DNA from 3 places in the Nocardioides sp. cx-173 genome. Region 1 is predicted to be linked to each of the others. Evidence: predicted binding sites of a transcription regulator. Region 1 holds the regulator's gene; each other region holds the start of a gene.

Region 1 (3,265 bases):
ATGTCACGCACGATCGTGGGCAGGCCGCCCTGGCTGGCCGGGAAGCGCTCGCCGAGGTAGCGGAAGAAGATCCACACGCCGTAGTGGTAGCCGGTGGCAGGGTCGAACTGGTCCATCGACTTGCGCGGCTGGCGCAGAGGGCTCGCGGCGAGGTACTGGCGGTTGTCGTCGACGCCGTCGTAGAGCTCGTCCTCGACCCACGCGGCGGTGGCCTCGAGCAGCCAGCCGTCCTCGGCGAAGTCGTAGGCGTACTGGACGGCGTGGAAGTACTCGTGCGCCACGGTCACCTGGAGGTTCTCGAGCGGGGTGTTGGTCGGGAACTCCGAGGCCTGGTAGTCGTTGTCGACCACGCAGAAGGCGTAGCGGTCCCAGGGGGCCTTGAACGGCCGCTTCTCGTCGGTGGTGCAGTAGCCGTAGAGGCGGCGGTCGCCGATGTTGGCGATGTAGATGTCGGGCAGGCTGTTGCCGCCCTTGCCCGCGTCGGGCTTCGGGGCCTTGTAGCCGGCGGCGACGTAGCGCTTGTGCACCGCGGTGGCGGTGGCGAGCGTGGTCTGGGCGTACGTCGCGGTCGTGGCCTCGGGACCGCTCTGGACCCAGTGCACGCAGACCACGTCGGAGCACTGAGTGGACACCGGGTTGGTGCCGTAGCTGTCCTCGTCCTTGCCGCCCGTGGGACGCGCGAGCACGCGCTGCGCGGCCGCGCGGTCGCCCGCGTCGAGCTCGTCGAGACGCAGGGCGAGGTCGCGCAGCGCCAGCGTGGCGTCGCCGCGCCGCGAGCCGTCCAGGACCTGCTGGGCGCGGGTGAGCGCGCGCTCGGCGGCGCTCGGCTGGGCGGCAGCGGCCTTGCCGCGCCCGGTGGTGTCGGGCCGCGCCGTGGCGCTGGGCGCGGTCAGCAGCGTGGCGAGCAGCCCGACAAGGGCGACCAGGGCGAGGAGGGGCAGGGGTGCTCGGCGAGCGTGAAGGGGGGGCACCCTGGGGACCCTACATGCGGCGCAGGACCGCGGTGACCTTGCCGAGGATGGTCGCGTGGGTGCCGTCGATCGGCTCGAACGCCTCATTGTGCGGCAGCAGCCAGACCTGGCCGTCCTTGCGCTGGAAGGTCTTGACGGTGGCCTCCCCGTCGATCAGCGCGGCCACGATCTCGCCGTTCTGGGCCGTCTGCTCGCGCTTGATCACCACGTAGTCGCCGTGGCAGATCGCGGCGTCGATCATCGACTCCCCGGACACCTCGAGCAGGAACAGCTCGCCCTCGCCGACCAGCTGGCGCGGCAGCGGGAACACGTCGGTGAAGGTCTCCTCGGCCAGGATCGGGCCGCCGGCCGCGATCCGGCCCAGCAGCGGCACGTTGGTCGGCGCCGGGGCGACGTCACCGATCCCGGTCTCGTCGTAGGAGGACTCCTCGGCGCTGCTCATCGAGCGCCGGGCCGCCATCACCTCGGGCAGGAAGACCTCGAGCGCGCGCGGCCGGTTGGGGTCGCGCTTGAGGAAGCCCTTCTCCTCCAGCGTCTTGAGCTGGTGGGCGACGCTCGAGCTGCTGGTCAGGCCGACCGCCTGGCCGATCTCGCGCATGCTCGGCGGGTAGCCGCGCCGCTCGATGCTGTCCTTGATCGTCGCCAGCACCCGCAGCTGTCGCGGGGTGAGCCCCGTGGCGTCCGGGGGTCCGTCGGGCAGCTCGGAGACAGTCTTCTTGGCCATGGGTCGAGGGTCCCACCAAACCCGGCGTTGTTCAAACACCTGTTCGAACGGCGTGTCGCGCCCAGACGTTCGAACAAATGTTCGCCTGGGGTCTTGATTTCGTTCGAACAGGTGCTCTACTGTCGATCACATGTTCGATCGAACGTGTGATCGGACATGTGATCGGACATGTGATCGACACCGTCTCGCCAGTCACTGTCGGTGCTCGCCGTTAGACATGAGCTCCACGCAAGACCCGAGGCTGACCGCCACTTCCCCAGGAGGTCCTAATGAGCACGATGACCCTGTCTTCCGCCCCGTCTGTTGCCCCGTCTGTCACACCGTCTCCGGCACTGGCTCGTGCTCCGCGCAGCCTGCCCCGACGAGACAGCGAGTGCAGCACCCTGCGACTGACCCGACGCGGCCGGCTGGTGGTCCTCCTGCTCGCCCTGGCGGTCGTCCTGACCGTCGGGTTCGCACTGGCGTCCGGCTCGGTCGCCACCGAGCGCCCCGGCACCCCGGAGCCCACCCGAGTGGTGATGGTCGGTGCCGGCGAGACCCTGTGGGACATCGCCTCCGACCTCGCCGACGACGGCGACACCCGGACGATGATGGACGAGATCACGCGCCTCAACGCCCTCGACTCGAGCATGGTCTCGATCGGCCAGGAGCTGGTCGTTCCTGCCGGCTAGCACCACACAGACGTCGTCAGCCGCCTCGACCCCGGCTGACGAACCGGGGAAGACAGAGGGCGGGACCACCCGGTGGTCCCGCCCTCTGCGGCGTTCTATCGCGCGGCGCGCCGCCCGCCGGGACTCGCCGGCGGGCCGGACTCGACCGGAGTGCTCGGCGCCTGGGGCGGCGGGGGCTGGGTGATGCCCAGCGCCCGAAGCAGGCGGGCCGCGAGGATCAGCCCGAGGAAGAGGCAGGCCACGGCGCCCAGGGACGCCAGTCCCAGGAAGGTCCAGGCCTGCCCGTCGCCGCCGCGTGCCTGACCCCCGAAGTCGATGGCGGCGTAGACCAGGTAGCCCCAGGCCAGCACGCTGATCGTCACGGCGAGGGCGTAGCCGAGCAGCGCGGGGCGCAGTCCGCGCTTGGGCTTGCTGCCCCGGCGCGACCCGGCGCGCTTTCCCTGGCTCACGCGGGCCATTGTGACTGATGCCCGGCCGGCGTCCTACCCGCCCCGTCCTCTGCTCGTCCTGTGCTCGTCGTCTGCCCGACGTCTGTCTCGAGGCCGCAGTGGGCACCGGGCGGCATGGAGGTCCTTCCCGACATCGTCGGCCCCGACCCGGTGGTCGTCTTCTGCGGCCTGGCCGGCGCCGCCAGCACCAAGACCCGCGACCACTACTACGCCTCGCCCGGCAACAGCTTCTGGGAGTCGCTGCACCTCAGCGGCATGGCCCCGCGCCGGCTGCGCCCCGAGGAGGACCACACGGTCGTCGAGCTGGGCTTGGGCCTCACCGACCTGGTCGGCCACTGGGACCCGCGCTGGGTGGAGATCGAGGAGCTCGTGGACAAGGTCGAGCGCTGGGCGCCGGAGTGGCTGGCCTTCACCTCCAAGGGGGTCGCGCACGAGGCCGCCCGGGCGCTC
Region 2 (3,265 bases), 740 kb from region 1:
CCTCGGTGGTCAGGTCGCCGCAGAGCTCCTCAAGTTGTGTGGGCACGATCTGCCACGACACCCCGAACTTGTCCTTGCACCAGCCGCACGCCTGCTCCTGGCCGCCGTCGGCGGTGAGCAGGTCCCAGAAATGGTCGACTTCCGCCTGGGTGTCGACGTTGAGGTAGATGGAGAAGGCCTCGTCCAGGGTGAACTCGGCTCCGGCGTTGATCGCGGTGACCGGCATCCCGGCCACGGTGAAGTCGACGATGAACTCGCCCGGCGTCGTCTGCGGCAGTCCTTCGGGTGCGACGACGACGTTGGTGACCTTGGAGTCGGGGATGTGCTGCTCGTAGAAGCGGGCGGCGTCGCCCGCCTTGCCGTTGCTGAACCACAGGTGGGCTCGTGCGGTGACCATGACGACCTCCTCGGGGCGAGCCTCCGGGCGAGGCCGCTGTCGAGTCAGACTCAGGACCGTCCCGGGATTCATCGTCCTGGTGCGCGATCCCCGCGCTGAGGAGTACCTCGGACAGGCGCCTGTCGCCTACGTCCGGGTCTCGAGGATCGCGAGGTCGCGCTCGGCGTAGAGCCGGTGCTCCCACTCCTCGTTGAGGATGGTGCGCAGGCACTGCGCGACCGGGAAGCTCTCCGGCGGCGGCCAGCCCGGGCCGTCGATCGGCTCGGTGTCGCCGTCGAGCGTCTCCTGAGTCAGCTCGTCGAGGTAGCGGCGTACGGCGTCGCGGCGGCTCTCGCGCAGCTCGAGCACCTCCTCGAGGGAGGGTCGAGCGGCGCGGTCGCGGGGGATGCCCGGGGTGTCGGGCATCTGGTCCCATGGCAGCTCGAGCGGGTGCCACGGGGAGGGGTCGCCCAGGATGGCGCGGCTCAGCCACGCGTCCGTGGCGAAGGCGAGGTGGCGCAGGGTCTCGATGAACGACCACTCGCCGTCGACGGACTCGTGCAGCACGGCCGGGTCGAGGCGCCGGGCCCGCTCGACGGTGCCGGCCCAGAGCTCCTCGAGCAGGTCCCAGGCAGCCCGGAAGCCGTCGGGGTCCGTCGGCCGCATCGCCGCCCGGCCGGGATGGCGCCGGTCGAGCTCCTCCTGCACGAAGGAGGCGACGTCGATGCCGTTGACGGTCAGCTTCACCACCTCCCCGACGATGTCGAGGTCGACGATCTCGACGCCGTGCATGCGCACGCCGACCAGGTCGGTGCCGCGGATGGTCATGTCGTACATCTCGGAGTCGATGAGCTCGACGTGCTCGAGGTGGACGCGCTCGAAGCGCGTGTTGCTCAGGTCGACCCGGGTGAGGCGCGAGCCGCTCAGGTCCTCGTCGGTGAAGTCAGCCATGGCCCGACGCTAGACCCGCCCCCCGACACCGTCACCCCCCGTTGACCGAGCAGCGACGAGCGCCAGCGAGGAGCGCCCGTCGAGATCCGGTGACCCGACCAGGAACCCCACACAAAGCCTTGCGCCTCGAACGTCTGTTCGGTTAGTATAGACCATGTCCATCGCGCACCTCGACGACCACCGGCCCAGCGCCGATGGGCCAGGCGCGCCCGAGGACCTGATCGCCGCAGTCCGCCAGGCGCGGACCCGCGCCGACGCCGCCGAGGCCGACCTGCTGCGACTCGGCCTGGCCTGGGCCCACACCCACCTCGAGGACCCCGCCGACGACACCTGGCACGCCGCCCGCAGCCGCGGCGCCTACCACGACGGCGCGCCGCACGTCGAGGACCTGACCGACCCCGGGGTGCTGGAGTGGTTCGGGCTCCCGCGCCTGGCCTGGGACGCGCCGGCCGCGTTCGCGGTGGCCAACCAGATGACCACCACCGCCGGCAAGGCCTACCTGCGCGACGCCCTGACCCTGGCCCACCGCCTGCCCCGCGTCCACGCCCGCGTGCTGGCCGGCCAGGTCCCGGTCTGGCGGGCGCGCCGGATCGCGCAGGCCGTGCTCGGCAAGCCCGCCGACGTGGCCGCCTACGTCGACCTCGAGGTCGCCGAGCGCGCCCACCAGGTCGGCGCCACCACCCTGGACCAGGTCCTGGACGAGGCGATGCTGCGGCTCTACCCCGAGCAGCGCGAGGCCGAGCAGCTCGAGGCCCTCGACCACCGCCACGCCACCGTGCACGAGGGCTCGCTCAACCACACCGGCGTCGCCGAGATGACCCTGCGCGCCGACTGGTCCGACCTCACCGACTTCGACCGCGCCCTGTCCCTGGTCGCGGCCGCGCTGCTGCGTGACGGCTGCACCGAGTCCTTCGACGTACGCCGCGCGATGGCGATCGGCATCCTCGCCGACCCCGCCCGAGCCCTCGCGCTCATCAACGGCGACCAGGCCCCCGTGCCGACCAAGGGCATCGTGGCCTACCTCCACCTGAGCGGCGACGCGCCCCTGGGCTGCGACCCCGTCGCCACCGACGAGACCGGGCGGACCTGGCTGGTCGACACCGTGCGCGAGTGGCTCGCCCGCAACGACCGCTTCGTCACCGTCCGCCCCGTCATCGACCTCAACGACCACTGCGACGGCACCCGCCACCGCCCCGGCGAGACCGACCCGTACGTCCCCTCCCCGCTGATCGCCGAGAAGGTCCGCCTGCGCGATCCGACCTGCGTCTTCCCCTGGTGCACCCGACCTGCCCGCTCCTGCGACCTCGACCACATCACCCCCTACGACCACGGCGGGCCGACCTGCGAGTGCAACCTCGCCGCCCTGTGCCGACATCACCACCGCCTCAAGACCCACGCCGGCTGGACCTACCGACCACTCGCCCCCGGCACCTACCTCTGGCACGACCCCCACGGCCAGAGCTTCCTCACCACACCCCAGGGCACCACCGACCTCACCTACGCTGCCGATACCGGCTGACCGGCGGATAGCATCGCCGCGTGCCAGTGCCGCGCTGGACCTGTCCTATTGCGCGCTGCTGCTCTTCGGCGCCTGGGCCGCCCAGCTCGACCTCTACCTGCGCGTCGGGTGGCTCGACGTGGTCGTCCACGCCGCCGCGACCGGCCTCATCGCCGCCATGGCCTACCTCGCCCTCGTGCGGCTCGGCGCCCTGAGCCTGGCGCGCGACCCGGCCACCCCGCGCTGGCGGCTCGGCCGGGCCGTCGTCACACTGGCCCTCGGCACGTCGCTGGCCGTGGTCTGGGAGATGTGCGAGTGGTTCGGGCACACCCAGATCGACGACCGGATCCAGGTCGGCTACACCGACACCATGGGCGACCTGGTCGCCGGCGGGGTCGGCTCTGCAGTGGCCGCGGTCCTCCTGGCCCGCGGGCTGCTGC
Region 3 (3,265 bases), 1.9 Mb from region 1:
CCCGGAGATGACCGTTCGGTCAGCCTGGAAAGGTCCAGCAAGAACCAAGCAGTTCAAGGTGGGCAAGAACAAGAACGAAGCGCCCACCTGCCTCTAGCAGAGTGGTCCGAGCGTGGCCCCACGCAAGGCAACGGCCAGGCGTTCCTAGACTGACGGCGTGACCCGCATCACGACCGGCCGCACGACCACCCCCACGATCGGCGTCCTCGCCCTGCAGGGCGACGTGCGCGAGCACCTGCGCGCGCTCGAGTCGCTCGGGGTCGCCTCGATCGCCGTACGTCGCCCCAGCGAGCTGGAGGCCTGCGACGCGCTCGTGCTCCCTGGGGGCGAGTCGACGACGATGGCCAAGCTGGCCCGCACCTTTGAGCTGTTCGAGCCGGTCCGCGACCGGATCAAGCGCGGCATGCCCGCCTTCGGCACCTGCGCCGGGATGATCCTGCTCGCCGAGCGGGTCGAGGACGGGACGGCCGACCAGGAGACCCTCGGCGGGCTGGACATCACGGTGCGGCGCAACGCCTTCGGTCGCCAGGTCGACTCCTTCGAGGGGGACCTGGCGTTCGCCGGGCTCGACTCGCCCGTGCACGCCCTCTTCATCCGCGCGCCCTGGGTCGAGCAGGTCGGGGAGACGGTGCAGGTGCTCGCCGCGGTCACGCACGGCGAGGCCGCGGGTAGGATCGTCGCGGTCCGCCAGGGTCACCTGATGGCCACGTCGTTCCACCCCGAGGTCGGGGCGGACCACCGCATCCACAGCCTCTTCGTGGATCTCGTCAAGCAGTCGTAGGTAAGGGAGCGCATGTCCGGCCACTCCAAATGGGCGACCACCAAGCACAAGAAGGCGGTCGTCGACGCCAAGCGCGGCAAGATGTTCGCCAAGCTGATCAAGAACATCGAGGTCGCGGCCCGCATGGGCGGCGGTGACCCGACCGGCAACCCGACGCTCTACGACGCCATCCAGAAGGCCAAGAAGTCCTCGGTCCCCAACGACAACATCGACCGCGCGGTCAAGCGCGGCTCCGGCGCGGAGACCGGAGGGGCCGACTACCAGACGATCATGTACGAGGGCTACGGCCCCTCCGGCGTCGCCATGCTCATCGAGTGCCTCACCGACAACAAGAACCGCGCCGCCATGGAGGTCCGCACCGCCATGACCCGCAACGGCGGCTCGCTCGCCGACCCCGGGTCCGTGTCGTTCCTCTTCCACCGCAAGGGCGTCGTCGTGGTGCCCCGCGAGCAGGAGGGACGTCAGGTCAGCGAGGACGACGTGCTGGAGGCGACGCTCGAGGCCGGCGCCGACGACGTCCACGACCTCGGCGAGGCCATCGAGGTCATCTCGGAGGCCACCGACCTGGTCGATGTCCGTACCGCGCTCCAGAGCGCCGGCATCGACTACGACTCGGCCGAGGCCTCGTTCGTGCCCGACATGCAGGTCGCGCTCGACAAGGACGCCGCAGGCAAGATGTTCCGCCTGGTCGACGTGCTCGAGGACCTCGACGACGTCCAGAACATCTTCGCCAACTTCGACGTCCCCGACGACGTCATGGCCGCCCTCGACGACGAGTCCTGACCACATTCCGCTGACCCGTCAGAAACTTTCTGACGGGTCAGCGGAAAATCGGACGAGTTTGCGACGGGTCGGCGGTCTGGGGGCGTGTCGAGACCCTGGGGCGCGACGTGGGCGGATAGCGTGTTCTCCGAACAGGTGTTCGGACGAGAGGCGGCGCGATGAGCAGGCCCATGCGGGTGCTGGGAATCGACCCGGGGCTGACCCGATGCGGCATCGGGGTGGTCGAGGGCAGCGTGGGGCGTCCGCTGAGCCTGGTCGACGTCAACGTCGTGCGCACCTCCAGCGACCTCCCGGTGGCCGAGCGGCTGGTCACCATCGAGCGCGGCATCGACGCCTGGCTCGACGAGTACCGCCCCGACGCGGTCGCCGTCGAGCGGGTGTTCGCGCGCTCCGACAGCTCCACGATCATGGGTACGGCGCAGGCGAGCGGCATCGCCCTGGTCTGCGCGGCCCGGCGCGGCCTGCCGGTCGCGCTGCACACGCCCAGCGAGGTCAAGGCGGCGGTGTCCGGCAACGGCCGGGCCGACAAGGCCCAGGTGGGCGCCATGATCACCCGGATCCTGCGCCTGGAGACCCTGCCCAAGCCGGCCGACGCCGCCGACGCCCTGGCGCTCGCCATCACCCACATCTGGCGCGGCGGCGCACAGGCGCGCATCGACGCGGCGCTGGCCGCCAACCGCCGCCCACGGGCCACCGCCCCCACCTTCAGGAGCAGAGCGTGATCGCCTTCGTCCGCGGCCAGGTGGCCGCGCTGACCGTCTCCAGCGCCGTGCTCGAGGTCGGGGGAGTCGGCCTGGAGCTGATGTGCACCCCCGGCACCCTCGCGTCGCTGCGCCCGGGCCACCAGGCCACCCTGTCGACCAGCATGGTGGTGCGCGAGGACTCGCTCACGCTGTTCGGATTCGCCGACGATGACGAGAAGTCGACGTTCGAGCTCGTGCAGACCGCGTCCGGAGTCGGCCCCAAGGTCGCCCAGGCGATGGTCGCCGTGCTCAGCCCCGACGACCTGCGCCGCGCGATCGCCGCCGACGACGTCAAGACGCTGACCCGGGTGCCCGGCATCGGCCAGAAGGGCGCGCAGCGGATCATCCTCGAGCTCAAGGACCGCATCGGCGCCCCCACCGGCGCTCGGTCCGCGAGCCCGGCCGCCGCCGCCGCACCGTGGCGCGACCAGGTCACCCAGGGCCTGGTCGGGCTGGGCTGGTCGGCGAAGGACGCCGATGCGGCGGTGGAGACCGTCGCGCCCGAGGCCGGCGACCTGCCCGATGTGGGCGCGCTGCTGCGCGCCGCGCTGCGCTCGCTGAGCAAGGCCTGAGCCGGTGCACGAGGACGAGCTGGAGGTCGCCGAGGAGCAGTACCTGCGCTCGCTCACGGCCGCGGAGGCCGAGGGCGACGAGCGGGTGATCGAGGCGGCGCTGCGACCCCGATCGCTCGACGAGGTCGTCGGCCAGCACCGCGTACGCGAGCAGCTCGGCCTGGTGCTCGAGGCGGCCCGCCAGCGCGAGCGCGCCCCCGACCACGTCCTGCTGTCCGGCCCCCCGGGGCTGGGCAAGACGACGCTGGCGATGATCATCGCCCACGAGATGTCGACGCCGCTGCGGCTGACCAGCGGGCCCGCGATCACCCACGCCGGCGACCTGGCCGCGATCCTGTCCGGACTCAACGAGGGCGACGTCCTGTTCGTCGACGAGATCCACCGGA

Evidence for each region. The regulator LexA, encoded in region 1, represses DNA repair genes until DNA is damaged. The targets are predictions, from matches to a motif close to TCGAACANNTGTTCGA.
Region 2: the regulator LexA is predicted to act here: its motif matches at 1,454-1,469, upstream of LQ940_RS06465 (HNH endonuclease signature motif containing protein).
Region 3: the regulator LexA is predicted to act here: its motif matches at 1,692-1,707, upstream of ruvC (crossover junction endodeoxyribonuclease RuvC).

Annotation. Positions count from the first base shown of each region.
Region 1 is NZ_CP088262.1:600,513-603,777, forward strand. Features, by position in the region: gene LQ940_RS02825 (MXAN_6640 family putative metalloprotease) at 1-971, opposite strand, end outside; gene lexA (transcriptional repressor LexA) at 982-1,695, opposite strand; gene LQ940_RS02835 (LysM peptidoglycan-binding domain-containing protein) at 2,106-2,366, shown strand; gene LQ940_RS02840 (hypothetical protein) at 2,462-2,815, opposite strand; gene LQ940_RS02845 (mismatch-specific DNA-glycosylase) at 2,930-3,265, shown strand, end outside.
Region 2 is NZ_CP088262.1:1,344,386-1,347,650, forward strand. Features, by position in the region: gene LQ940_RS06455 (VOC family protein) at 1-397, opposite strand, end outside; gene LQ940_RS06460 (DinB family protein) at 524-1,327, opposite strand; gene LQ940_RS06465 (HNH endonuclease signature motif containing protein) at 1,482-2,846, shown strand; gene LQ940_RS06470 (hypothetical protein) at 2,965-3,265, shown strand, end outside.
Region 3 is NZ_CP088262.1:2,499,240-2,502,504, reverse strand. Features, by position in the region: gene LQ940_RS12125 (signal peptidase I) at 1-97, shown strand, start outside; gene pdxT (pyridoxal 5'-phosphate synthase glutaminase subunit PdxT) at 167-781, shown strand; gene LQ940_RS12115 (YebC/PmpR family DNA-binding transcriptional regulator) at 794-1,564, shown strand; gene ruvC (crossover junction endodeoxyribonuclease RuvC) at 1,744-2,286, shown strand; gene ruvA (Holliday junction branch migration protein RuvA) at 2,283-2,879, shown strand; gene ruvB (Holliday junction branch migration DNA helicase RuvB) at 2,923-3,265, shown strand, end outside.